3 regions of the Leuconostoc sp. DB-1 genome follow, and region 2 is predicted to be linked to each of the others. Evidence: predicted binding sites of a transcription regulator. Region 2 holds the regulator's gene; each other region holds the start of a gene.
What was found. Region 2 encodes LexA, which represses DNA repair genes until DNA is damaged. Its sites were predicted from a motif close to CNAACANNTGTTNG; they were not measured.

Region 1 (8,236 bases), 170 kb from region 2:
CATTAGATACGAATAGTAGCCAGTTTTTTAATCATGCAGATCCGGACATGATTAAATGGATGGCTAACCGTGAAATTAGTTATGATGTTACATTTAACTAACTGAGCTGGAGGTGTTGCTAATGAATATCAAAAAAGTTGCTGAAATAACTAAACTATCAGCAGATACAATTCGGTATTACGAGCGTATTGGTATTATTGGTCCGGTACCTAGACAAGAAAATGGTATTAGAAATTTTAATGATCGTAGTTTAAATCAGTTAAAATTTGTAAAAATCATGAGAAACGCTGGTATGAGTATTGAGGCATTGAAGCAGTACATCGATTTAATATATGAAGACAATGATGCTACAATACCTGCCCGCAAAGCCATGTTAGTAGAAGCAGCTAATGAGATGACCGAAAAAATTAATAATTTAGTGACTGCTCGTAGTTATCTCACTAATAAGATAGATAACTATTACGGCCATATGCGTACAGTTGAAAACAAACTGTTTCACGATAAATGATGTTTACTATATATTAGCCAGAATGCGAGATAAAAGGACTTGAAATTCCTGTTTTAATTAAGATATTTTAACACGTGAATATTGAAAAATATATGTAATAATTTGTTGCTTTACATACCGACCAGGCAGTATATACTAAAGATATCAATTATTCAAGGAGTACAAAAAATGTCTGTTGAAAACGTTCGTCAATTTTTCAAAAAATATCATTTAGAGAACCGAATCGTAGAACACGAGAACATTGGTGATACGGTTGAACACGCTGCCGAGTTGTTGAAGTGTGAGATAAAACAAATTGCCAAATCCATGACCTTCATTGTGGCAGAAAATCCAATTTTGATTGTTCTTGCAGGTGACAAAAAAGTAGATAATAGAAAATTCAAATCAACGTACAATTCACGACCAAAAATGATTCCTTTTGATCAGGTTGCGGACAGAATTGGACACATCCCTGGTGCGGTAACACCATTTGCAATCAAATCAGACGTAAAAGTATACTTAGACGTATCTCTAAAGAGATTTGAAACTGTTTTTGCTGCAGGCGGTAGTACAAATAGTACAATCGAATTATCAATAGATGAGCTTGAAAACTATGCTCATCCCCTAGACTGGGTAGATGTAGGGAAAGACTAGTGAATGCACTTGCTAAACAAACCGTTTAGCGACTGCGAACGGGAGGCAATCAATACGAATGACAGTAAATGATTGGATAACCTTTATATTAGCTAGTACCGTTATTATAATTTCCCCAGGTCCTTCTGTAATATATGTAACAACAAACAGTATGACTAATGAGATTAAAACAATGATGCCATTGATTATAGGACTCACTGCAGGATATTTTTGTGGTATGGGCATCTCTTTAATATTTATAAGTAGCTTCCTCAAAATTTCATCCTACTCATTGGTCGTGTTAAAAATAATTGGTTCTGGCTATTTAACGTACTTAGCCATCCAAATGTGGACTCGTAAGCAGATTAATCAAGATAGCAGAAAACCAACATTCATACGAGGTGTGCTCATTGCTATCAGTAATCCTAAGGCACTATTATTTTATACAACTTTTTTCCCGCAATTTGGTCATACTCAAGTTGATATGGTATATCTAGCACTATGTTATGGCATATTAAGTTTTATAGTGGATTTTTCGAATATGTTAATTTCTCATTTTGTTAGCAGAGGGATTAGCATGAACTCTTTAATGTGGATTAATCGATCCGGAGCATTATTGCTATGGCTTACTACTTTAAAGATCTGGCTGTGAATAACCAGAAGTTAGTTCCAACTGTTTTTTTTAGCACATTTAACCAATAACGTTTTTGGCTTCTCCTGATAAATATGCATTTAAATTATCTACGGTTATGCGTAATAATCTTTCACGAGTCTCTAATGGTGCCCAAGCGATGTGAGGTGTAATAAAGCAATTTTTAGCTTTTAATAAAGGATTGTCTTTTTCAATTGGCTCTTTTTGGACAACATCTGTAGCTAAGGCATAAACTTTTTCATTATTTAGTGCCTCGGCTATGTCATTTTCACTAATAAGTTTTCCACGGGCTGTATTGATTAAAATCACACCATCTTTCATTTTTGAGATAGTAGTCTTGTTAATTAAATTAATCGTTTCTGGTGTTTGAACAACATGAAGACTAATAATATCCGCTTTTTGGAAAAGCTCATCTAAAGAAACTTGGTTGACCCATTTTTGGGTTGCAACACTAGGTCGATGATTATAAAAAATAACTTTCATTGAAAAAGCATTGGCTAATTCTGCCACTTTTTGAGCAATTCGACCATAACCAATGAGCCCTAATGTTTTACCTTTCAATTCAAATAGCGGTTTATCCCAAAATGTAAAATCATCGACACTAGACCATTTCCCATCATGGACCAATTGGTTATGTAATCCAACCTGACCAGTTATTTCTAGTAATAATGAAAAGGTAAATTGCGCGACAGCATCCGTAGCATAAGTAGGCACATTCGTCACAATAATGTTGTGGTTGTTTGCACTATCAATATCGACAACGTCATAACCTGTTCCCATAATGCCAATATATTTTAACTGTGAAGCACGACTGATTACACTATCATCTAGTGGGGTCTTATGTGTTATCACAACTTCCGCATCATCGATTCTCTGCAAAATTTCAGTGTCATTATCTACTGATGTACGGCTATAAAACTCAAAGTCGCCCAAATTTTTTAACGTTTCCCAATTTAAATCTTGATTGAGATCATAACCATCTAAAAGTACAATTTTCATAACTTATATCTCCGTTTCTTTGAGCCATTTGAATAAATCTTTTACTACAAGGATCTGAAAAGTAATTTAGTCATATTTTATCACTTATGACCTATTAACCATGATTTTTAAACTTTAAGACTAAGAATAGGGGATTGTCGCAAGAATTATTTCGTGAATATCAACACCGCGGGGTTTTGAGTCCTTAACCGCGCTCAATTAAAATAAAGTGATAAAATGAAACAAATGAACGCTAATTGTTTGTTATCATATGATTTCAGACGGAGTTCCGGCGCGGATGCTTATCATATAGGAGGAAACTAAATGTCAAGGAATGAAGAAAAAGTTTAGCTTGTAACGGGTGGATCAACTGGATTTGGGCGTAAATTAATTGAAGAATTAATTGCAAAAAAGATTCCAGTCGTAGCTACTGCAAGAAATTTATCAGCATTTAATGATTTAGAAACGAATGAGGATGATTTGCTACTTAAAGTACAATTGGATGTCACAGACCAAGAACAAGTCAACAATGCTGTCCAGTCAACGCTCAATAAGTTTGGAAAAATTGATGTTCTGGTTAATAACGCTGGCTACGGATACTCAGGTTCGATAGAAGAATCAGATGAAACTGCAGTCCGCCAAATGTTTGAAGCAAATTTTTTGGGGGCTAGTGCGATGATTCGTGCAGTGTTACCAGCTATGAGAAAAAACAGATCAGGATTAATTATCAATGTCACATCAATAGGCGGTTTACTAGCGTTACCCACCTATGGCTATTACAATGCAACCAAGCATGCCTTAGAGGGATTAGGTAAGGCGTTATCATTAGAAGTTGAACCTTTTGGTATTAAGGTAACAAATGTCGAGCCTGGTCCCTTTAGAACTGATTGGGCAGGCAGATCACAATTTTCTGCCAAACATTCAATTAACGATTATGAAAATACGCCAGCAAGAACATCTGAGGAAGCTTCACATGCCAGATCAGGCGAACAAACTGGCTCTCCTGAACTAGCTGCAAAGGCATTTATTAAAATCGCTGCCTCTGACAATCCGCCTTTGCATTTTATTGCCGGTCAAAATGCTTTTAAACGTGAACAAGAAGAAATTTCTAATATTCAACATGATATGCAAAAATGGCAAGAGGATTCAACCCATCTGGACTATGGCGACGAGACATATTGGCAATAGATGGGAAGAGAGTTAACAGACCGTTATTTTTGAAGAAGTTGGGGGCTATTTTGAAATTGTTCGAAAAAATTTTACGTTTGAATCCGATAAATGGATAAACAAAGAAGTTTATCACTATAACTTACATGAAAATAATTTATAACAACTGTTTAGATTCAAAATCATAAGAGTTACTTAAATGGCCTATCCTGATTATCAGGATTTTTTTATTTTACGAACAATCACATTTTTGTTGTTACAATGAATACTTTCTCCCATTCGATGGCCTCTTAGCGTCTGAAATGGTGCTATAATTACACTTAATATTATTTTTATGACATAATCATGGGTTAGAAAGCGTAAAACCGCAATGAATAAACTACTATTGACTGCTTACGGGTTCTCAACAGATAAAATCAAACGTGCTGCACTAGGATTGCTTAATATAGAACATTCTAGTAAAGCATGTATTATATCTACTTCTAGACCAGAAGAAAAAGAGAAGCATCCACAAATGCAACAAATCAGAAATGACTTATTAGAATTTAGACTAGATCAGGTTGATTTTCTTGATGTGGAGTTTGAAAGTGCAAAGAAACTATATGGTTATGACTTGATATTCTTGAATGGTAGTTATCCATTTTATCTACTACATTTCTTGAAAAAAAGTGGTGCTGACCATATCTTAAAAGACATTAGTAGGACTGGGGTTCCAATTTTTGGGCTAAGTGCTGGATCGATTGTAATGGGACCTTCCATCGAATATTTGCAATATCTTTATCCAGAGGACAACCAATTTAATGATACAGATTTAACAGGTTTGAACTTAACAAGTACTACAATTTTCCCGCACTTCAAAGAAATGTTAACGCGTGATGCTGATATTGACAAAAAACTAACTTCGTATGAAAATACAACTGGAGTTAAAATCATGAGGCTTAATAATGATCAAGCCTTATCGTGTCATTGCAAAGATAAAGTCCTGATTGATTAAATACCGAATTGGAAACCCTATATATCAAATAACGATTTAATCTCAAAATCCTAACTTTTCGCGTTATACTCAACTTCTTTTAAAGAATAGTGGAATAGGGGTTGTGCTGAAAAAATTACAGATACGCTCAATACAGAACTTAAATCATTAATTGACAATTCACTATCATCCATTTAAACTTTACTTATAAATAATAAGTTGAGGAAAAGAATTTGTTCAATAAAAAATTAAGATCGTATTCTTTTCGTCTTTGTTTGTCTATTGTTGGTACCATTATCATTGCCTTTGGGATTGTTTTATTCCGTTTGGCGAACATGGGCATTGATCCAGCAACAGCAGCAGATGTTGGTATATCAGATACCTTCCATTGGAATTTAGGGAACTATCAGCTTGGATTTAATGCGCTATTGTTCCTTGGCATTTTGTTTTTCGATCAAACACAGTTTGGCGTCGGAACATTAATTAATATGTCGTTACCAGGATACATTATCGCTTATTTTACACCGAAGTTTGAACCTATAGTTGGGCGTTGGTTTGGAAGCTTTTCTTATCTTGAAAACATATTTTTATTTGTCATTGGTATGTTTTTATTTTCATTAGGAATTGGCATATATACAAGTGTAAATCTTGGTGTTTCCCCGTACGATGCGGTTGCGCCATTGTTCAACAAAAAGAAATGGGCCAGTTATCGTCTGACAAGGTCTGTTCAAGATTTGTTCTTTTTTGTAGTTGCCATTATATTTGGTGGACCACTGGGTATTGGAACTTTTTTGATTGCCACGTTAACTGGCTATATTGTACAATACTGGCGTCAGCTATTTAAAAAAATAAAACACCACATACAAAAAACGCACAGCTTTTAGTTGTGCGTTTCGTCATTCAAAAATTAAATACAATTTATCCTCTTGCCAAACAGAACGTTTGTTCGTATAATGAATTATACAGCTTTTGTTTTGGAGACAGCATATGGTAAACAAGCAGAAAATTGAATACAACTACACGCAAGAGGAACGACGTGTGATATTTATGATTGATTCTAAAAGCTTTTATGCCAGTGTTGAGTGTGTGGAACGTAACTACAATCCATTGAAAGCCTTACTTGTTGTGATGTCAGAACAAGAAAATACCAACGGCGGTTTAGTCTTGGCATCTTCACCAATGGCCAAGAAAATACTGGGTATCACTAACGTTACCCGACAACGTGATATTCCTGTTTGTCCGGACTTAGTGATTGCTCATCCGAGAATGAACCTTTATATTCAAGAAAATCTACGTATTAATAACATCTATCGACAATACACTGATGATGCGCACTTATTGCCATATTCTATTGATGAATCTATCCTTGATATGACACATTCTTGGCAGTTATTTGGCAAAACACCAGCAGAAGTTGCTTTCAAAATACAACAACAAGTTCGGGACGAAACAGGCATCTATTTAACTGTTGGTATTGGTGATTCACCAGTCTTAGCTAAATTGGCGCTTGATATTGAAGCTAAACACGCAAAAAATTTAACTGGCATTTGGCATTATGAAGATGTACCAAATAAATTGTGGCCAATCACACAACTAACTGATGTTTGGAGTATTGGTTCACGAACTGCGCGTAAGCTAAATTTGATGGGTATTCACTCAATGTATGACTTATCTCACCAAGATCCATATCTATTTCGTTCGAAACTGGGATTAATGGGTGAACAATTGTTAGCTTTGTCTTGGGGTATTGACCGATCTGATCTGACTGAAACAATCAGGCCCAAAAATAAATCATATAGTAATTCTCAAGTTTTACCACGTGATTACGGCCAACAAGCTGAGATTGAAATCGTGATTCGAGAAATGGCGGATCAAGTTGCCACAAGAATTCGTGCCCACCAAAAGCAAACTTGCTTAGTTAGCTTGTTTATTGGTTATTCTTTTTCTGAAAGTGAGAAACAAGAATCACATGGCTTTAGAAAACAATGTCGTATTAGTCCCACTAACGATACCAATGCATTAATGGCTGTTATGATCAACCTCTTCAGAAAGCACTGGCGAGGCGAGATTATTAGACACATCGGGATTGATTACGGTGGACTAGTTGATGATACTGGAGTACAGCTTAATCTTTTTGAACAACCTGAACACATCCTTAAAACAAACAAAATTGATCAAGTTGTCGACGAAATTCGTCAACGGTTTGGTACTACAGCTTTGATGCGGGCTATGTCTAAAGAAGTCGGTGGAACAGCCATTAACCGAGCTAGTTTAGTTGGCGGACACAACGGAGGCAACAGTTATGACTGACAATGATGATTTCACTACGATAATCAATCGCTACTTCCAAAACGATTACCGAGAACGAGGAAAAATTAAATGGAACGGCTACTTTCTGTCCGACCACACTTCTTCTTTAACCAAAGAGGGCATTCAACGAAATGCAATAACTAAGAAATTACCCGCAATATCACTAAATGATGCGCAAGATATTTTACGACACGCTTCTGCTAATTATCATGCCGTAACCGTTCAACAAAATATTAAAGATAACGAAGGAAATCTGATCCCTAATGTGACTGGTTTAATAAATGGTTTTTCCGAATTAGGTGTCTATATTGACCACCAATTCATAGCCTTTGAAGACATTAGAACAGTGGTAAGAAAAAATGAATCCAATTGAAAATATTATCGCAGAGATTAATTCTTTATTCACTAAACAACCTAATACTATTTATGAAGTACGATTGGTTAATCAACGATATGCTAAAAAAGTTAATGTGTTCTTTGAATATTATCGGATTGGACATGCGACTCATTCACAGCAGATTGCTCGTTTAAATGATGAATATCGATCTCAAATACCAGAGTTAGCGACAATGATTCATCAGGCTACTGGCCTGACGGTTAACACCAACTAATTTATTCGTGAATTAATTATCATCTAAAGTTGTTTTTAGATTCAATATGCTCTATACTATTCGTCTTATAAACACTTCAGCCTCGGTAGATAGGGTGATTACAATAATTAATTGAATAATGTTTGCTCCTTCAAATCCGAGTATTACTGTTAGCTACTTCACTAATTTGATATTCTATCCTAGTTGATATACAATTTAGTTATCATAATGAAAGCGCTTACAACGTTTTTGTTTTTAGGAGGCCAGGTTAGAATGTCAGATAAAAAATATCAGCTGGGTTAGCAGCTTTGAAAGTCATGGAAGGATGGGGTGTTCATACTATATATGGCATTCCTTCCGGAACATTAAGCGGGTTGATGGATGCTATGGGACATCCTGAAAATAATATTAAGTTTTTGCAAGTTAAACATGAAGAAGTTGCTGCA
Region 2 (8,236 bases):
TTGCTGCTTTTCACAACATATTACATTTTACATTATTTATGGTTCCTTGACAAGCATATTACCAAATTTTGATTACGTGGTGTACTAATAAATACTTTTCCTTGTTAATTCGTGTTAATTTTTTAAAATTTGCCTCTGCTTTTAACGCTTCGCTCTTTGTCTGGAACTCTTCATAGTGAATCAATTTTAATGGATGCCGCGACTTTACGCGGGTAAACTTAGCCCCTTTACCAGACTCATGTGTCGCTAGACGACGTTGTACGTTATCCGTGAATCCACCATAAAAATAACCATCCGCTGTATATAAAACATAAAAATAATAATACTTCATTCATGCCACGCTTTACCATAAAGGATGTCGTGAACCTCTGATGTATAGTCATTGTCATCAGTATAGGCGATAAGGGGTGGCATAATGCGCACGCCACCTGGTCGGCCAGATTTAATGGCTTCTATTAAAACCATATTGGCTTCGCGGTTTGCCTTTCCATAAACAAATTGAACTCTTTTAATCATAAGCTTTCGTGCAGCAAACGCTGCAAATATATCTGCTAGCCTTTCCGGCCGGTGTACCATATAGACCTTACCATTATTTTTCAGCAGTTTATTGGCAATTTGGGCCAGTTCAGGTAAGTTAATCATCAACTCGTGGCGCGCAATTTCATAATGTTTATCTATATTAGTCTTGGTAGTCTCAGTTAAGGGAAAATAAGGTGGATTAGTCAGAACAGTTTCAACAGAACCAGGTTTAATTTCATTAAATATATTTTTCATGTCAGCTTGAACGACTGAAACACGTTCATGTAAATTGTTCAGTTCAATGCTACGTTGTGCCATTTCAGCTAATTCTGGTTGTATCTCGACTAACTTTATTTCCCCAGTCACTTTTGGAGCGTAAAAAAGGCCAACCGCGCCAGTACCTGATCCCAAATCAACAGATAACCCTTTACCTTTTCCCTTTACATCAGCAAAATGTGCTAATAAAATCGCGTCTAAGGAATATGAAAACATGTCTGGATTCTGGATGATATTAATATTTTGTGATGGAAGTCCATCAATACGTTCATTTGCTTTAAGAAATGGTTGTGTCATTTGCGTTTCTTTCTGTTTATCTGTAAAATTGAAATGATTAATTTATGAGGTAAATAAATATGAAATTCTATGATTTTTTACGCGGCATTGCTGTTGCTTTAATATGGGCAGTTACTGGCCGCATTAAATACATGAATCGCGACAGAATACCCCAAAACGATAACTATGTGCTAGTTGGTCCACACCGCACTTGGTGGGATCCAGTATGGTATGCTGTGGCAGCCTACCCAAAACACTTTATTTTCATGGCAAAAATTGAATTATTTAAATTCAAGCCACTTGCATGGTTAATCAAATCAGCCGGCGCATTCCCAGTTGATCGTGAAAATGTTGGCCCAAGCGTCATCAAAATACCTGTACGCGAATTAAAAGATGGCAAGCGCTCTTTAATAATGTTTCCTTCTGGTTCTAGACACAGTGATGATTTAAAATCAGGTTCCATTCTAATTGCACGAATGGCTGGAAAGGCAATCGTACCAGCTGTATATCAAGGCCCTGTAAAGTTCAGTCAACTTTTCAAACGTAATAATACCACAGTTAATTTTGGTGAGCCAATTATTATTGATCGTAAAGACCGATTGAACAAGGAAAATATTGCTAAATATACTGAGCAGATGCAAGCAGCTTTCCAAGAATTAGATGCTGAGATTGACCCAACTTGGAAATATGTAGATCCAAAACGTTCAGAAAAAAAATAAGCCGATTGGCTTATTTTTTTTGCGAATTGGCACTTTGTTGCTTCATCTGAGCCATCATTTGGTTCAATTTCTTTTGAGATGGTTTTTGTCCCATTGACATCATCATTGATTTCATCATTTCTTCTGAAATAGGTGGGTTTTTTGCAAGATAACTCTTCATTGAGTTACGTGCCAAGAAAAAGCCACCGACCAAACCAATAATTAAAGTTAACACTGCAATCAAAATTGCTAGCCATGTGCTAATCATGCATATTCTCCTTACTAAAATGTCTGATAATTATTATAGCACAGCCAGCAAAGGCGTGCTATAATAACTTGCAGAGTTAACGTTTTCAATATGAACCATTTTGTTCGTTATAAAAATAAATAACACGAATTTTTTATTATTTATTTAATATTAGGTTGAATTTTTAAAAAAATAACGAACAAACGTTTGATTTGTTCGTGTTTTTCCGTTATACTGATGATAGTAAATTTAACAAGTAGGAAACCCATCATGGCAATTACACAAGAAAGCAAACAAATTCAAGTGCTTCGATTTATTCATGAAGCACAATCAGAAAATGGTTACCCACCAACCGTCCGAGAAATTGGTGAAGCTGTTGGATTATCATCTTCTTCAACTATTCACGGTCACATCGAACGTCTGGTAAAAAAAGGTTATCTTTTAAAAGATGCTTCTAAACCAAGAGCTCGTGCGATTGAAGTAACCGATATTGGTTTAGAGATGCTTGGGATTTCAACCACACCCGGAAAAATTCCGGTACTTGGAATGGTTACAGCGGGTACACCAATTTTGGCAGTAGAAGAAGAAGCAACTGAATTTTTCCCTATCCCAGATAATTTAATGCAATTTGATGGTGACCTATTCATGCTTAATGTTCATGGTGATTCAATGGTTAACATTGGCATTCTAGATGGAGACAAAGTTATCGTACGTAAGCAAGAGAATGCTGATAATGGTGATGTTGTTGTCGCAATGAATGATAACAATGAAGCGACAGTTAAGCGTTTTTTCCGTGAAGCCGATCATTATCGCTTACAACCTGAAAATAACAGCATGGCGCCAATTATTTTGCAAAAAGTCTCTATTTTAGGAAAAGTAATCGGACTGTATCGCGACGCTATTTATTAAAAACCAAATAAAAAGGCTCATCTCTGATGAGCCTTTTTATTATGCTTGCCAAGCATTTGGATTTTCCTTCCAGTTTTGTAAGGTTTCAACTTGTGATTTATCGAGATCCCCACGCTTAACGGCTGTTTCAATTAGTTGTGAATATGTTGTCAGTGAGTTAAATGTTAGTCCTGCTTCAGCAAAATTTTTTTTACCAGCTGGTAATTCATAAGAAAATATGGAAACAACACCAAGGACACTTGCTCCCTCCTTACGCACCGCATTTACTGCGGCCAACACAGACCCACCTGTTGATATCAAATCATCAATCAGAACGACTTTACGATTTTTTACCAATGCACCTTCCGTTTGACGACCTGCCCCGTGATCTTTGGGTTTTGAACGTACATAGACCATTGGTTTATTTAATTCTTCAGCTACCCAAGCTGAATGTGGAATACCTGCAGTAGCCACTCCACCAATAATCTCAACGTCACTATATTCTTTTTTATTAGTTCAGACAGCCCTTTGTATATATTTTGACGTACCGAAGGGAAACCAATGGTCATCCGATTATCTGTATATATTGGACTCTTAATACCCGAGGCCCACGTGAAAGGTTCTTCTGGCGAAAATTTTACGGCACCAATTTCAAGTAAATCATTAGCTACTTGTTGTTTATAGTCTGTCATTTATTTTCTCCATTCATTGACAACACATTGATATGCAGCCACTGGGTTGGTCGATTGTGTAATTGATCGACCAACAACTAATCCAGTTGAATTCAACTTCTTGGCTTCCCCTGGCGTAGTCACACGCACTTGATCTCCAGCTTCATCACCAGCTAAACGAATACCAGGTGTGATACGTAAAAATCGATCATTCGTGTGTGACTTAATTAAACCAGCCTCTAAGGGTGAACTAATTGTCCCGTCTATGCCCACCGAGTAAGCAAGCTCAGCCAAATGTGCAACACTTTCTTCAATAGTTGCTGTGGTTAATTGTATCTCTTGTATCTCAGCTTCAGAAAAAGAAGTTAGCTGCGTCACTGCAAGTAATTTTAACGCTTCACTTTTATTGGCAACAGCTGCTTCTAGCATTTTTTTCCCTCCAGCTGCATGCAGAGTTAAATATTGTACATCTAGTTTTGATATATTAGCGACTGCACGACCAACAGTGTTTGGAATATCGTAAAGTTTTAAATCTAAGAAAATCGTATAGCCCAATGCACGTAGTTCTGTGATGAACTCTGGTCCCGTACGATAAAAAAGTTCCATACCAACTTTCAATGCTGGCTTTTCTACTAAATCTGAAAAAGGCTTCAAAAATTTGTAAGTAGTAGTTGCATCAGGAAAGTCCAAAGCAATAAAAACTGGCTGTTCTGTCATTATGATCCTCCTATGTACATAAGCCGAAGCTTATTTGAAAAAGTTTAGTGCATTTCTTTCACTGTAAAACTGCGCGACTCTAATACTTCTAAGAAGGCACTAACTGTGTCTAAGGCAGTAAACAAAGGCACGGCATTTTCAATCGCAGCATTTCTAATCAAGCGGCCATCGCTTTCAGCACGGTCATCTGCTTGAGTTGTGTTAATAACAACCTGCACTTTTTGTTGACGCAGTGCTGCAACCGCATTATTATCTGATTCCGAAATTTTATCGAGTACTTCCACAGGCAAGTCATTGTCTGACAAGTAAGCACCCGTACCGGCAGTTGCAAACAAAGCAAATCCCAAATCATTGAATCTCTTTGCTAATTCGAGCGCCTCTTCTTTGTCATCATCAGCAACTGTGAATAAGACATTGCCGTAACGTGGTACTTTAATGTTAGAAGCAATAAAGGCCTTATACAACGCCTTGGACAGGTTAATATCTGACCCCATGACTTCACCAGTAGACTTCATTTCTGGGCCGAGCAAAGAATCAACATCGGGCAACTTTGTGAACGAGAATATTGGTGCTTTAACGTGCACCATATCATCGTTAGGAACAAGTCCCGTCTCAAATCCCATTTCTGACAATTTTTCACCTAACATAACTCTTGTTGCTAATTGAGCGAGCGGAAGATGCGTGACTTTCGATATGAACGGTACTGTACGTGATGCACGTGGATTTACTTCGATAACATATGCCGTATTTTCATGGATAACAAACTGCACGTTCATCAACCCTATTGTGTTCATAGCTTTAGCCAAATTAATAGAGGCTTGCACCATTTCATCTTGAACCTTTTGTGACAAGTATTGTGGTGGGTAAACTGACATAGAATCCCCTGAATGGACCCCCGCCCGTTCAATATGTTCCATAATACCGGGGATTACAGCTGTTTCACCATCTGACAAAACATCTACTTCTGCTTCTTGTCCCACTAAGTACGAATCAATCAATACCGGATGATCATTTGAAACCTTGACCGCACGCTGCATGTAGTCCTGGAGTTCATCGTCAGAAGAAACAATTTCCATTGCTCGACCACCCAAAACGTATGAAGGACGAATCAATACAGGATATCCAATGGATTGTGCAGCTGCTAATGCACCGTCTACTGTGGTTGCTGTTTTACCAACAGGTTGTGGTAAAGCAAGTTCTTTTATGACCTGATCAAATGCTTCACGATCTTCGGCACGATTTAGATCCTCTACAGAGGTTCCTAAAATGTTTACGCCATTGTCTAACAAAGGTTGAGCTAAATTAATTGCAGTTTGTCCGCCGAATTGAACCACCACACCGACTGGATTCTCTAAATCAATCACATTGAGAACATCTTCCAAGGTAAGTGGTTCAAAATACAATTTATCTGAGATAGAGAAATCCGTTGAAACGGTTTCTGGATTAGAATTCATAATAATCGCTTCATATCCAGCCCGTTGAATAGCCTTAACAGCATGAACAGTTGCATAATCAAATTCAACACCCTGCCCGATGCGAATCGGTCCAGAACCTAGTACAAGTACCGATTTTTTTGTACTAATAATCGATTCATTTTCCTGTTCATAGGTTGCATAATAATACGGTGTTGCCGATTCAAATTCTGCCGCAACAGTATCAACCATTTTATAAACTGGCTTAATTTTTTTATCTTTGCGTAGTGTTCTAATATCAGCAGCTGTCTTGCCCCAGATTTTAGCAATTGTTTCGTCAGCAAACCCATTCTTTTTAGCATATTGCAACTGATCAATATCTCCAACATGGCTGGCAAGGTCTTGCTCAATTTCGATAACATGCAATACTTTATCCAAGAAGAATTCATTGATTAGTGTTTTATCATGAATAGTTTCAATTGAAACACCTCGGCGCAATAAATCAGCAATCATAAACAAACGATCATCTCGAGCAGGCATTAATGCTGCTAGCAGTTCATTATCTGAAAGATCCTTATAGGTTATATCATCTAAACCAATAGCCCCAATCTCTAGTGAGCGAACAGCCTTTAACATGGCTTCTTCCATATTGCGACCGATAGCCATCACTTCACCAGTTGCCTTCATTTGTGTGCCTAGGCGACGATCTGCTGTTGAAAATTTGTCAAATGGCCAGCGTGGAATTTTAAACACAACATAATCTAATGCTGGTTCAAACTCTGCCTTTGTCGTGCCAGTTACTGGATTGATGATCTCATCAAGTGTTAAGCCAACGGCAATTTTTGCAGCCATTTTGGCAATCGGATATCCAGTCGCCTTTGAAGCTAACGCTGAAGAACGACTGACACGTGGATTGACTTCAATAATATAATATTTGTATGAATCAGGATCAAGTGCCATTTGAATATTGACACCACCCTCGATTTTTAATGCACGAATAATTTTTAACGCTGCATCACGCATCATTTGAACTTCGCGATCAGATAATGTTTGAACTGGTGCAGTCACAATCGAGTCTCCAGTATGAATACCAACTGGATCAAAGTTTTCCATTGAAGCAACAACCAATGCGTTGTCATTGGCGTCACGCATCACTTCAAATTCAATCTCTTTGTAACCTGCAATCGAACGTTCAATCAACACTTGTGTTACAGGAGAAAGTTCTAATCCATTGGCCGTAATTTCCGAAAGCTCTTCATGGGTTTGAGCAATACCTCCGCCGGTACCGCCTAACGTGTAGGCTGGACGAACAATTACTGGATAACCATGTGTGTCAGCAAAATTAAGTGATTCTTCTAAAGTAGTTGCAATGATGGACTCTGGAATGGGCTCATTCAAACGTTCCATCAAGGCTTTAAATTCTTCACGATCTTCGGCCTCTTCGATTGCTGATAGCTTAGTTCCAAGTAACTCGATATTGAGTTCATCCAAAATTCCCGCTTCGGAAAGGTCTTTAGCCATATTTAATCCAGTTTGACCACCTAGCGTCGGCAAAATAGCATCTGGACGCTCTTTACGTAAAATACGTTCAATAAAGTCAATTGACAAAGGCTCAATGTATACCTTGTCAGCAATTTCAGCGTCAGTCATAATCGTTGCCGGATTAGAATTTACTAAAATAACATGATACCCTTCTTCCTTTAAAGAGAGCGCGGCTTGTGTGCCAGAATAATCAAATTCGGCTGCTTGACCAATAACAATTGGTCCAGAACCAATCACTAATATTTTACTAATGTCTTGACGTTTAGGCATTTGTAGTCTCCTTCTTTGAATCAGCTATCATATCCAAAAATTCATCAAATAAATATTCAGCATCGTGTGGACCAGGTGCTGCATCTGGGTGGAATTGAACAGAGAAAGCATTGTAGCCTTTTAGACGAACACCTTCAACAGTCTGATCATTAATTTCCTCGTGTGTCACAACTAGATCTGTTTTCTCTAAGCTTGCTCGTTCTACTGCGTAGCCGTGATTTTGTGACGTAAAATCTAATCTCGCTTTGGAAATCGTGCGCACGGCATGATTAAAACCACGATGACCGAATTTCATTTTGTAAGTTTCTGCGCCATTGGCGATTGCGAACAGCTGATGTCCCAAGCAAATGCCCATTAGCGGTAAGTGCTTTTGTAGCTTCTGAATTGTTGGAATGGCATATTTTACATCTTTGGGATCACCAGGTCCATTCGACAATAAGATACCGTCAGGGTTCGCTGCCAATACTGTTTCTGCGTCCACATTAGCAGGAAATACCATCACGTTAACACCGCGCTTCGCAAGCGAGCGAAGAATTGAATTTTTCAGTCCAAAATCAATGAGCGCGATTGATACACCATCAGTTGGGTTTTGATACTGTGTCTTTGTTGTTGCATCTGCAACCATTGTTTTCGATGTTTCAAACGCTTTTAGTCTCGCAACGACTTCGTCCGTTATTTCATCAACAAGCGCTGCTTTCATGGAACCCTGATTACGTAACT
Region 3 (8,236 bases), 330 kb from region 2:
ATATCGAATTGCTTTTGGTCAGAACGTCCCTCAGATATTTGCTTATAATAAATAATCAAACCAGTTGCCATAATAAAACTAACTGAGAATACTAAACCAATAAAGAAAAAGCCACCATAAAATTCTTTTAATACAGATATTGTTGAAAATCTATCTTCACTCGTAATATTGTATGTTTGAGATACCTCTTTTAAGAATTTTTCTCTTTGCTGCTCAGTACCTGTGACATTGAATAATAACTGGTTCTTATAAGTAATATTCTGTTTCGTATCACCTAAATCATTAAACTCGTTTCCTAGAGCACTTGTAACACTCTTAGAAGGCACAACTACTATCAATGAATGTGTCATATTAGACTGAACGCTAGGAATCCCTTTAATCTTTTTCAACACGCTTTTCACATGGTAGTTTTTATCCAAAAAAGTGATATTGCCCCCATTGAATGTTCCTTGTCTATCATAGACATATATTTCATTAGCCTTTAACTTGTTTGAGCTATTATTGGCCATATATTTATACTGTTTTTCTGTTATGAACTGGATTTCAGACAAATTGTCGGCACTCCCAACGGAATCATCAGTTAAAGGTTGTAGCTTCCCTTGAGTCGTTAAATCCCCAGCTATCGCAGTACTAATTTCTAATTTGTAGGGTTTGTCTATTTTTATACCATTATTACTAGCAACTTTTCTCACAGACTTAATGGGCACTTTACGGTCAGATGAGCTTGTCAAAATAACAGCCCGCGGGAATTGTTGATTGATGTAGTCTTCTTGTCCAACAAACATTGAAACTGTTGTAACAATAACAACCAGCGACATAGTTGTTAATAGCGTAATGCTAGCCAGACCTGTTGCATTCTGCTTCATTCTAAATAACATATTCGACACAGTTATAAAATGATTTGCTTGGTAGTAATACTTTCCATTTCGTTTCATTACTTTTAAAATAATCGTCGAAGCTACGATGAACAGAATATATGTCGCACAAACAACTAACAGTACAGCTATAAAGAATTGACCAATTGCTTTTAAAGGTGAATGAACCGTTAAAGAAATATAATATCCCATTGTTAGCAGGACTAGTCCAAGGCCAAATAATACCCAATGGCTTCTGGGTTCTGATTCTCCCTTTTTAGTTGCATGCAATAAAGATATGGTTTTAAGTTTAAAAATCGAAAACATGTCTGTTATCAGCAAGAATAAAAAACATATCATAAAAAATACGACAATAAATACTATTGACTCGGCTGTGATGTTTAGCTGGAATTCGGTACCACCCACGAGCTTCATAAATAGTAAGATTAATACTTTACTGAACACAACACCAGTAATGAGGCCAAAAAAAGTAACTGCCAAAAAGAAATAAATTGTTGTCTCCAGCTAATTTTAATCAGATCAACTTTCTGTAACCCTAAAATGCTGAAAAGACCAAACTCTGACTGTTTTCGTTTACTTAGAAAACTATAGGTATAGAGCAGAAAAATAATAGAAAAAATAGCAATTACGATTTGAGAAAAAGTAAGCATTTCAATTACAGATACATTGGCTGCTAATTTTTTGACCCCTTTTGAATAAATAAGTAACTGAATAACCATGTTCAAAGTGACAGCAGCACTGCCTGCTAACATAAATGGTAAGTACTCTAACCTGTTTTTTACAATTGATTGCCAAGCTAATTTCCAATACAACATTTTAATCAATCCCCCCTAATAAATTAGTCATGGCATCACTAATTGTCAGTAACATTTCTTGCTCCGTTTTATTCCCTCGGTATGTCTGATGGAACACTTTTCCATCTTTAATAAATAAAACTCTTTGAGCATGACTAGCGGCCAAAGCAGAATGCGTAACCATTAATATTGTTTGATTTTGCTGATTATATTGTTCAAATATTGACAAAATATCAGCTGAATTCTTAGAATCTAAAGCTCCTGTTGGTTCATCAGCTAATAAAATTTCTGGATTGGTGATCAACGCTCTGCCAATAGCCACTCGCTGTTTTTGTCCGCCAGATAACTCATATGGATACTTATTCAATAGATCTTGTAATCCCAACTGTTTGGCAAGATTACTCAGTTTCTGCTCCTTATTATTTGTATTTTTAGCTAGTATAAGCGGTAAATATATATTATCCGCAACCGACATTGTATCAAGCAAATTAAAATCCTGGAACACAAATCCTAGGTGATCTCGGCGAAAGGCAGCTAATTGTTTATCTGACAAATGTTTGAAATTCTGATTATTTAAAGAAATAGTTCCTGCTGTTGGTTGATCAAGTGTGGCAATGCAGTTTAGCAAAGTCGATTTACCTGAACCAGACTCACCCATGATTGCAATGAACTCACCCTTCTCTACCTCAAAACTGACATTCGCCAAGGCAACAACTGTATTATTTTTAAATTTACTCTGATATTCTTTTTTCAAATGCTCAACTTTAAGTAGTGTCATGAATTTTATTCTCCTATATCGTTTATCATAATTCTATTTTAAATTAAAAAAGAGATGATTAACCTTACATATCATCTCCACACCTTACAACTTTGTAAGGTTTATTTAATTACAGTTTGTTGAAAATTAATTATGACTGTTGTACCAACATTTACTTCAGATTGAATGGTTATATCGTGACCTAAATTATTTAAAATTCTTTTAACCATGTATAAACCAAGGCCACTCGCATTACTATTAATGCGCCCATTAAATCCTGTATAGCCTTGATTAAAAATCATTGGTAAATCATTTTGCGCAATACCAATGCCCGTGTCTTTAATAATGACCTGATTGTCATTTTGACAAATAATATTTATTTTGCCCTGAGGTGTATATTTAATTGCATTAAATATAACTTGTTCAAATACAAATCGAAGCCATTTGGCATCACTAACGACAGAAAAATCAAATTCATTTATGCTAACAGCTAAATCTTTATGGATGAACCAATATTTATAATCTTTGATCACCGATCTTAAAGACTTTTGGACACTCATATCCTGGTACGCTATATCCTGATTGAAGTTTTTTAAACGAATAAACTGCAACATCATATCCAAATACTGATTGATCACTAACAATTGATTACTAGTTTCATATTTTTCAATTGTCCCAGTTTGATTCATTAAATCTAAAACGGACAGCGGTACTTTAATTTGATGGGCCCACATTGCATAGTAATCTTGAATGTCATTTGCATCTTCATTTAACTGTGCCTGCATTTTTTCTTGATGCAATTGTTGCTTTTTAATTAATTGTTGGTACATTCGTTCGTGACTAGACAAGGTCGCAATGCTTGATAATGTATGTACCTCTTCTTCGCACAGCAACTGAATCAGTCCCTTGTGTGCTCGGTACCATTTCCAAAATAAAATACAAGTAATTACAATTAAAATATAACAACCACCCCAAAGGACATCGAACATCGAGTCTAAACTTAGTGATCGCATAATCACGCTCCACATTAGCAAAAGAAAAGTTAACATAAATGAGGCGTACAGATACCAAAAGTCAGATAAAAACTGCAACGCTAAGCCAAATATTTTTTTAATCACTAAGCTTAATCCCCTTACCTTTGACAGTTTGTAAATACTTTGAAAATCCAATTTCTGTTACTTTGTTACGCAATCTCGTTAGCGTGACCGCTAACGTATTCTTATCAACAAACATCTCGTTATCCCACAAAGTAGCCATAATGTCCTCTCTGGTAACAAGTTGATTTGGATGAGTAAATAAAAGATACAATAGCTTTGTTTCATTTTTGGAGAGAACTACCTCTCGACTGTCATATATTAACTGATTATCAATAATATTCAAGGTATAACCTTGAAATTGAGAATGCTTTTTCTCTACACTGAAGCTATATTCGCGTCTCAGCAATGCATTAATTTTTACGATTAATAAATCTATGTTAAACGGCTTAGTAATGTAATCATCTGCGCCGAAATTCATGGCCAGAATCATATCACTTTCTTCATCACGACTAGATAAAAAATTATCGGTATCATGCTATTTTGACGTATTTTCTGTGTCCAAAAAAAGCCATTATAGTAAGGTAAATTAATATCCATCAACACTAAATGTGGTGAATGCATTGTAATTTCCTCTTCAACTTGATTAAAATCTTTACAACTAACTGCACTTAGTCCCCAACTAATCAAACCTTTTTTCAGCAGGCTTACGATTTCTTGATTATCCTCAACTATAAAAATTTTATATTTCATAATTTGTGTCCTTTATTTACTTACTTGAAGGTAAACCAAATCATGAATAAATGCAAGCTCATTCGCTAAGCATAGGGATTACCGAATTTGTCACAATACTTGTAAAATCCCAGTTTGTACAGATTGGTTGTTTTATCAATTTGATCTACTGGCAGTGCGTGAACTGTTTTCATAACTTGATTTGTAAACTCTAAGGTTGCTGTTCCATTGGCAGTAATTAAAGGTTCATCTACTACAACTTGTTCTTCCAAGAATCTAGACAAGTTTGTATATTGCTCATAACTCTGCCACAAATATACTGAATTACCAGTATGCTTTTTATCATTCAATAAACCATTTTTGGCCAAGAAATCAACTGCACCACAAATGGCCGCCACCGTTTTCCCCGCGACTAAACGATTTTTGATTAGATTAGTAATTTCAAGGCTGTTGATATGCCATGAATTACCACCAATCAAAACAAGTAACTCGGTTTCTAGAGGAATCTCGTTAATAGAGTAGTCTACTTTAGTCTGAAAACCACCAATGGAGTGTATAGTTTTTTGAATGGAAGCAGTTTTGACTGTCCAATCGGTTAATTGATTTAATTGACTTGATAGATAGGCACCTTCCCAATCTGCATATTCGTTTAACAAAAGAAACACTGCTGTTTTCATGTATCATTCCTCTTTCTTAATATTTAAATAGCTTATCATATAGAAAAAGGGAACACAAGTTCGCATATCGACACAAAAAAAGCATCGTTATGTAATCAACAATGCCTTTTCTAATATTAAAAATAATAATTGAGTTCAGCCTTATTCTTCAAATCCCTTAACCATTGGTAGCAAGGCAGCTAACATCAGTACGCCAACAAATCCTAGAATAATACCCAAAGTCATCATCCCCCAAACCATTGTCATTACCATACCTAATCCAAATACGATCGCACTAACAAAACCAAACAAACTGATTACTACGATTCTAGTATTCCAAATCCATAACGCTTTTCCTGCCATTTTACGTTTAGCCAAAAATACAGATAGAGCACTAATAATACCAACGCCACCTAGAATTGCACCTTGTAACTCTACGCCCCATTCCGGTAGTAAAACCATACACATCCCAATTGCGAATAGAAAGCCACTACTAATCCACCCTAGCAAGATTATAAAGTCATTTTTCTTCATTAGATTCCACTATCCTTTTAGTTTGTGCCTAAATGTAACCATCGTTTTCCTGCGTATACGCCGACAAATGATAACACTATGCCGCCTGCAATGGCTGGTACAAAGTTAGTTTCCATCAGTGTAGGTCCGTAATTTAGTAGTTGATCAGCCGAAACTGCACCCAAGCTACCTAACAAAATACCAGTGCCAAGGGTGATGTTTTTCCTCAATACTGTACCAGGTTGTTTCACCACATTTCCCAAAAATGCGACACCTAACCCTGTCACAACTCCGATAATGATATTTAATACAATTGCCATCTCTTATCTCCTTTATCCTTTTGATTGAATTAATTATCTAATTACTTTGTTTATAAATTGCTAAGGTTTTGTTTCGGTTTTGTTAATGACGTTTTATTAATCAAAACATCGATACTTTTGTTTACAATTTGTTAATCTTAAGCGTTACTGCGTTTTATCAGCAAATTTTTGATACAATGAGAATTGAATTCTTTAACTGATTAACTGGACGCCATATATCATTCCACGAAAGATAATCATATGCAGCTCATCAAAAAAATAACGACAAAATTTAATGACATCATTGATCATCACAACTTAAGACATCACATTTCAGAAAAATCTGATCGTGTAGTTCTATATAATGCCGCAAGCACAATATCTAATTTGGTATTTGCGCTTATCAAATTAACTATTGGTATATTCTTTTTATCTTTATGGTTTTTAATATTTGGGGGCTATTATATTATTTTACTGGCTATTCGATCATACTTTTTGTGGCGATATCGTCAAATTAGAGTTTCAAACATAAATCCCTTAGAGCGAGAAAAAATTGAAATTAGATACTTGCGAGAAGGTGGTATCTTATACGGTTTACTGGGCATGGCTCTTGTTACATTATCGATTTATATGTATATCGTAAACGAACCACAACGATATAATCAGAGTATTGTGTTGCTAATTGCACTAATTGGCTTCACTAAAATTGTGACATCCGTCGTTGGCTGGATTAAAGCTCGTCATTTTCGTAGTCCAATTATTACTTATTTAAAATCATTAAATTTAGCTGATGGATTAGTTGCCATTGTGATGACACAATATGCACTATTGTCCTATGAAAATTCACCTAGTGCTTCGTCATCAACAGGATTGTTTGGTGCGGCAATTGGTATTTTTTTAATTATTGTTGGTTTGGTGATAACACTTCGAGCCCATATAAAGTCCATTTCGCGCTAAATGACTGCAACTGTAAAAAGACCGCCATGCACACATCACATGATGAATGTATAGGGGTCTTTTTAGTACAAATATATTCTGAAATCATTCTCATTTTATTCAACTACTCTCACGTTCGTCTATCTGAAAAGAGGTATAAATGTGACTGGACTCATTGCCTTTACTAAACAACATTTTTAAAGCAGTTTCTCCCATATTATAGAATGACTGTGTGACGCTCGTGATACGAGGGCTAACAATATCAACTAAATAGGTGCCGTCAATGCTGATCACTGCTAGTTGATCTGGTACATTAATATCTAATTTTTGAGCTGTATTAATAATGCCTATTGCTGCCAAGTCGCTCGCGCCAATAACTGCTGTTATATCCGTTTGTGATGCATAATATTGCATTGATGCTACACCACTTTCATATGAGTAATCGCCATCAAAAATCCAATCATCATTTTGAGGAATATGATGGTCCTTCAGAGCTGACAAATAGCCGGCTACTCGTTGCTGACCTATAAATTTATCCACTTCCAAACTTGATAAACCAATTTTTTTGTGCCCTTTGTGAATCAAAAACTTGGTTGCTTCATATCCTATTTTAAAATCATCTGAAGACACAAACTTTGATTCTTTACTCATTGCAGTTGAAACAAATACATTCGAAATGCCACTATTCTTTAGTAGATTGATAGCATCACCACATAATTCTACGGAAATTAATAATATGCCCTTGACCGGTCGCTCAATAACAGTATTAAGTGCTTTAATTTGCGTCTCTTCATCATTATCACCCACAAATAAAATTATCACACTCAAATCCTTCTTATAGGCATTTTTTTGAATACTTTCAATGATTTTCATCGCAAAATTTGTTTTGGGCGTTGATACCAAAATTGCAATAACATTGCTTTTCATGGTCACCAATTCTACTGCGGCTTTATTTTTTTTGTAGCCCAATTCTTGAATTGCTTTATGAACTCTTTTTTCAGTTGCTAGAGAGTAGGCCTCTTTTTTACCCGCTAACACTCTGGAAACAGTTGCGATTGAAACATTTGCATTTTTAGCAACATCTTTAATTGTAACTGACATCATTAACCCCGTTTTCTAACTTACTACCTCATTTTATTATATCCCAACACTACTCCATCGTATAAATTAAATAAATTCTTATTTTTGTCGTGCCCTTATGATTAAATCAATTATTACACTAAGTAAACGTTTACTGTACTGGTATAAATGAATTGTAAACGTTTACGCAAAGTGGTAATCTATGAGTACAAAATAAAAAGGAGAATCAAACAATGACAAAACAATGGTTTAAGGACTCAGTAGTATATCAAATATATCCTATGAGTTTTCAAGACAGTAATAACGATGGTATTGGTGACCTTGCTGGTATCACTCAACGATTGCAGTATATCCATAACTTGGGTGCTGATGTCATCTGGTTAAATCCTATTTATGTCTCTCCAAATAAAGACAACGGCTACGATATTGCTGATTATCGCAATATTAACCCAAATTATGGCACAATGCAGGATTTTGAAGATTTACTTCAACAAGCACATCGCCTAGATCTTAAAATTATGATGGATTTGGTTGTTAATCATACGTCAGATCAACATGTT

Region 1: the regulator LexA is predicted to act here: its motif matches at 5,826-5,839, upstream of HFP47_RS03505 (Y-family DNA polymerase).
Region 3: the regulator LexA is predicted to act here: its motif matches at 4,919-4,932, upstream of HFP47_RS02780 (type 1 glutamine amidotransferase family protein).

What each region holds. Positions count from the first base shown of each region.
Region 1 is NZ_JABFNJ010000001.1:747,294-755,529, forward strand. It holds gene HFP47_RS03465 (aldo/keto reductase) at 1-101, shown strand, start outside; gene HFP47_RS03470 (MerR family transcriptional regulator) at 122-508, shown strand; gene HFP47_RS03475 (YbaK/EbsC family protein) at 677-1,141, shown strand; gene HFP47_RS03480 (LysE family translocator) at 1,200-1,772, shown strand; gene HFP47_RS03485 (D-2-hydroxyacid dehydrogenase) at 1,812-2,771, opposite strand; partial or broken gene HFP47_RS03490 (oxidoreductase) at 3,102-3,938, shown strand; gene HFP47_RS03495 (Type 1 glutamine amidotransferase-like domain-containing protein) at 4,288-4,911, shown strand; gene HFP47_RS03500 (YitT family protein) at 5,124-5,774, shown strand; gene HFP47_RS03505 (Y-family DNA polymerase) at 5,878-7,200, shown strand; gene HFP47_RS03510 (hypothetical protein) at 7,193-7,573, shown strand; gene HFP47_RS03515 (hypothetical protein) at 7,560-7,811, shown strand; gene spxB (pyruvate oxidase) at 8,108-8,236, shown strand, end outside.
Region 2 is NZ_JABFNJ010000001.1:917,563-925,798, forward strand. It holds gene HFP47_RS04350 (GIY-YIG nuclease family protein) at 59-331, opposite strand; gene HFP47_RS04355 (tRNA1(Val) (adenine(37)-N6)-methyltransferase) at 328-1,092, opposite strand; gene HFP47_RS04360 (1-acyl-sn-glycerol-3-phosphate acyltransferase) at 1,152-1,790, shown strand; gene HFP47_RS04365 (YneF family protein) at 1,801-2,037, opposite strand; gene lexA (transcriptional repressor LexA) at 2,287-2,925, shown strand; partial or broken gene pyrE (orotate phosphoribosyltransferase) at 2,965-3,596, opposite strand; gene pyrF (orotidine-5'-phosphate decarboxylase) at 3,597-4,292, opposite strand; gene carB (carbamoyl-phosphate synthase large subunit) at 4,337-7,516, opposite strand; gene carA (glutamine-hydrolyzing carbamoyl-phosphate synthase small subunit) at 7,509-8,236, opposite strand, start outside.
Region 3 is NZ_JABFNJ010000001.1:589,715-597,950, reverse strand. It holds gene HFP47_RS02800 (FtsX-like permease family protein) at 1-1,067, opposite strand, end outside; gene HFP47_RS10530 (hypothetical protein) at 1,301-1,690, opposite strand; gene HFP47_RS02795 (ABC transporter ATP-binding protein) at 1,692-2,447, opposite strand; gene HFP47_RS02790 (sensor histidine kinase) at 2,549-3,439, opposite strand; gene HFP47_RS10525 (response regulator transcription factor) at 3,537-3,953, opposite strand; gene HFP47_RS10520 (response regulator) at 3,950-4,213, opposite strand; gene HFP47_RS02780 (type 1 glutamine amidotransferase family protein) at 4,279-4,869, opposite strand; gene HFP47_RS02775 (hypothetical protein) at 5,011-5,382, opposite strand; gene HFP47_RS02770 (hypothetical protein) at 5,400-5,681, opposite strand; gene HFP47_RS02765 (hypothetical protein) at 5,922-6,617, shown strand; gene HFP47_RS02760 (LacI family DNA-binding transcriptional regulator) at 6,717-7,697, opposite strand; gene HFP47_RS02755 (alpha-glucosidase) at 7,910-8,236, shown strand, end outside.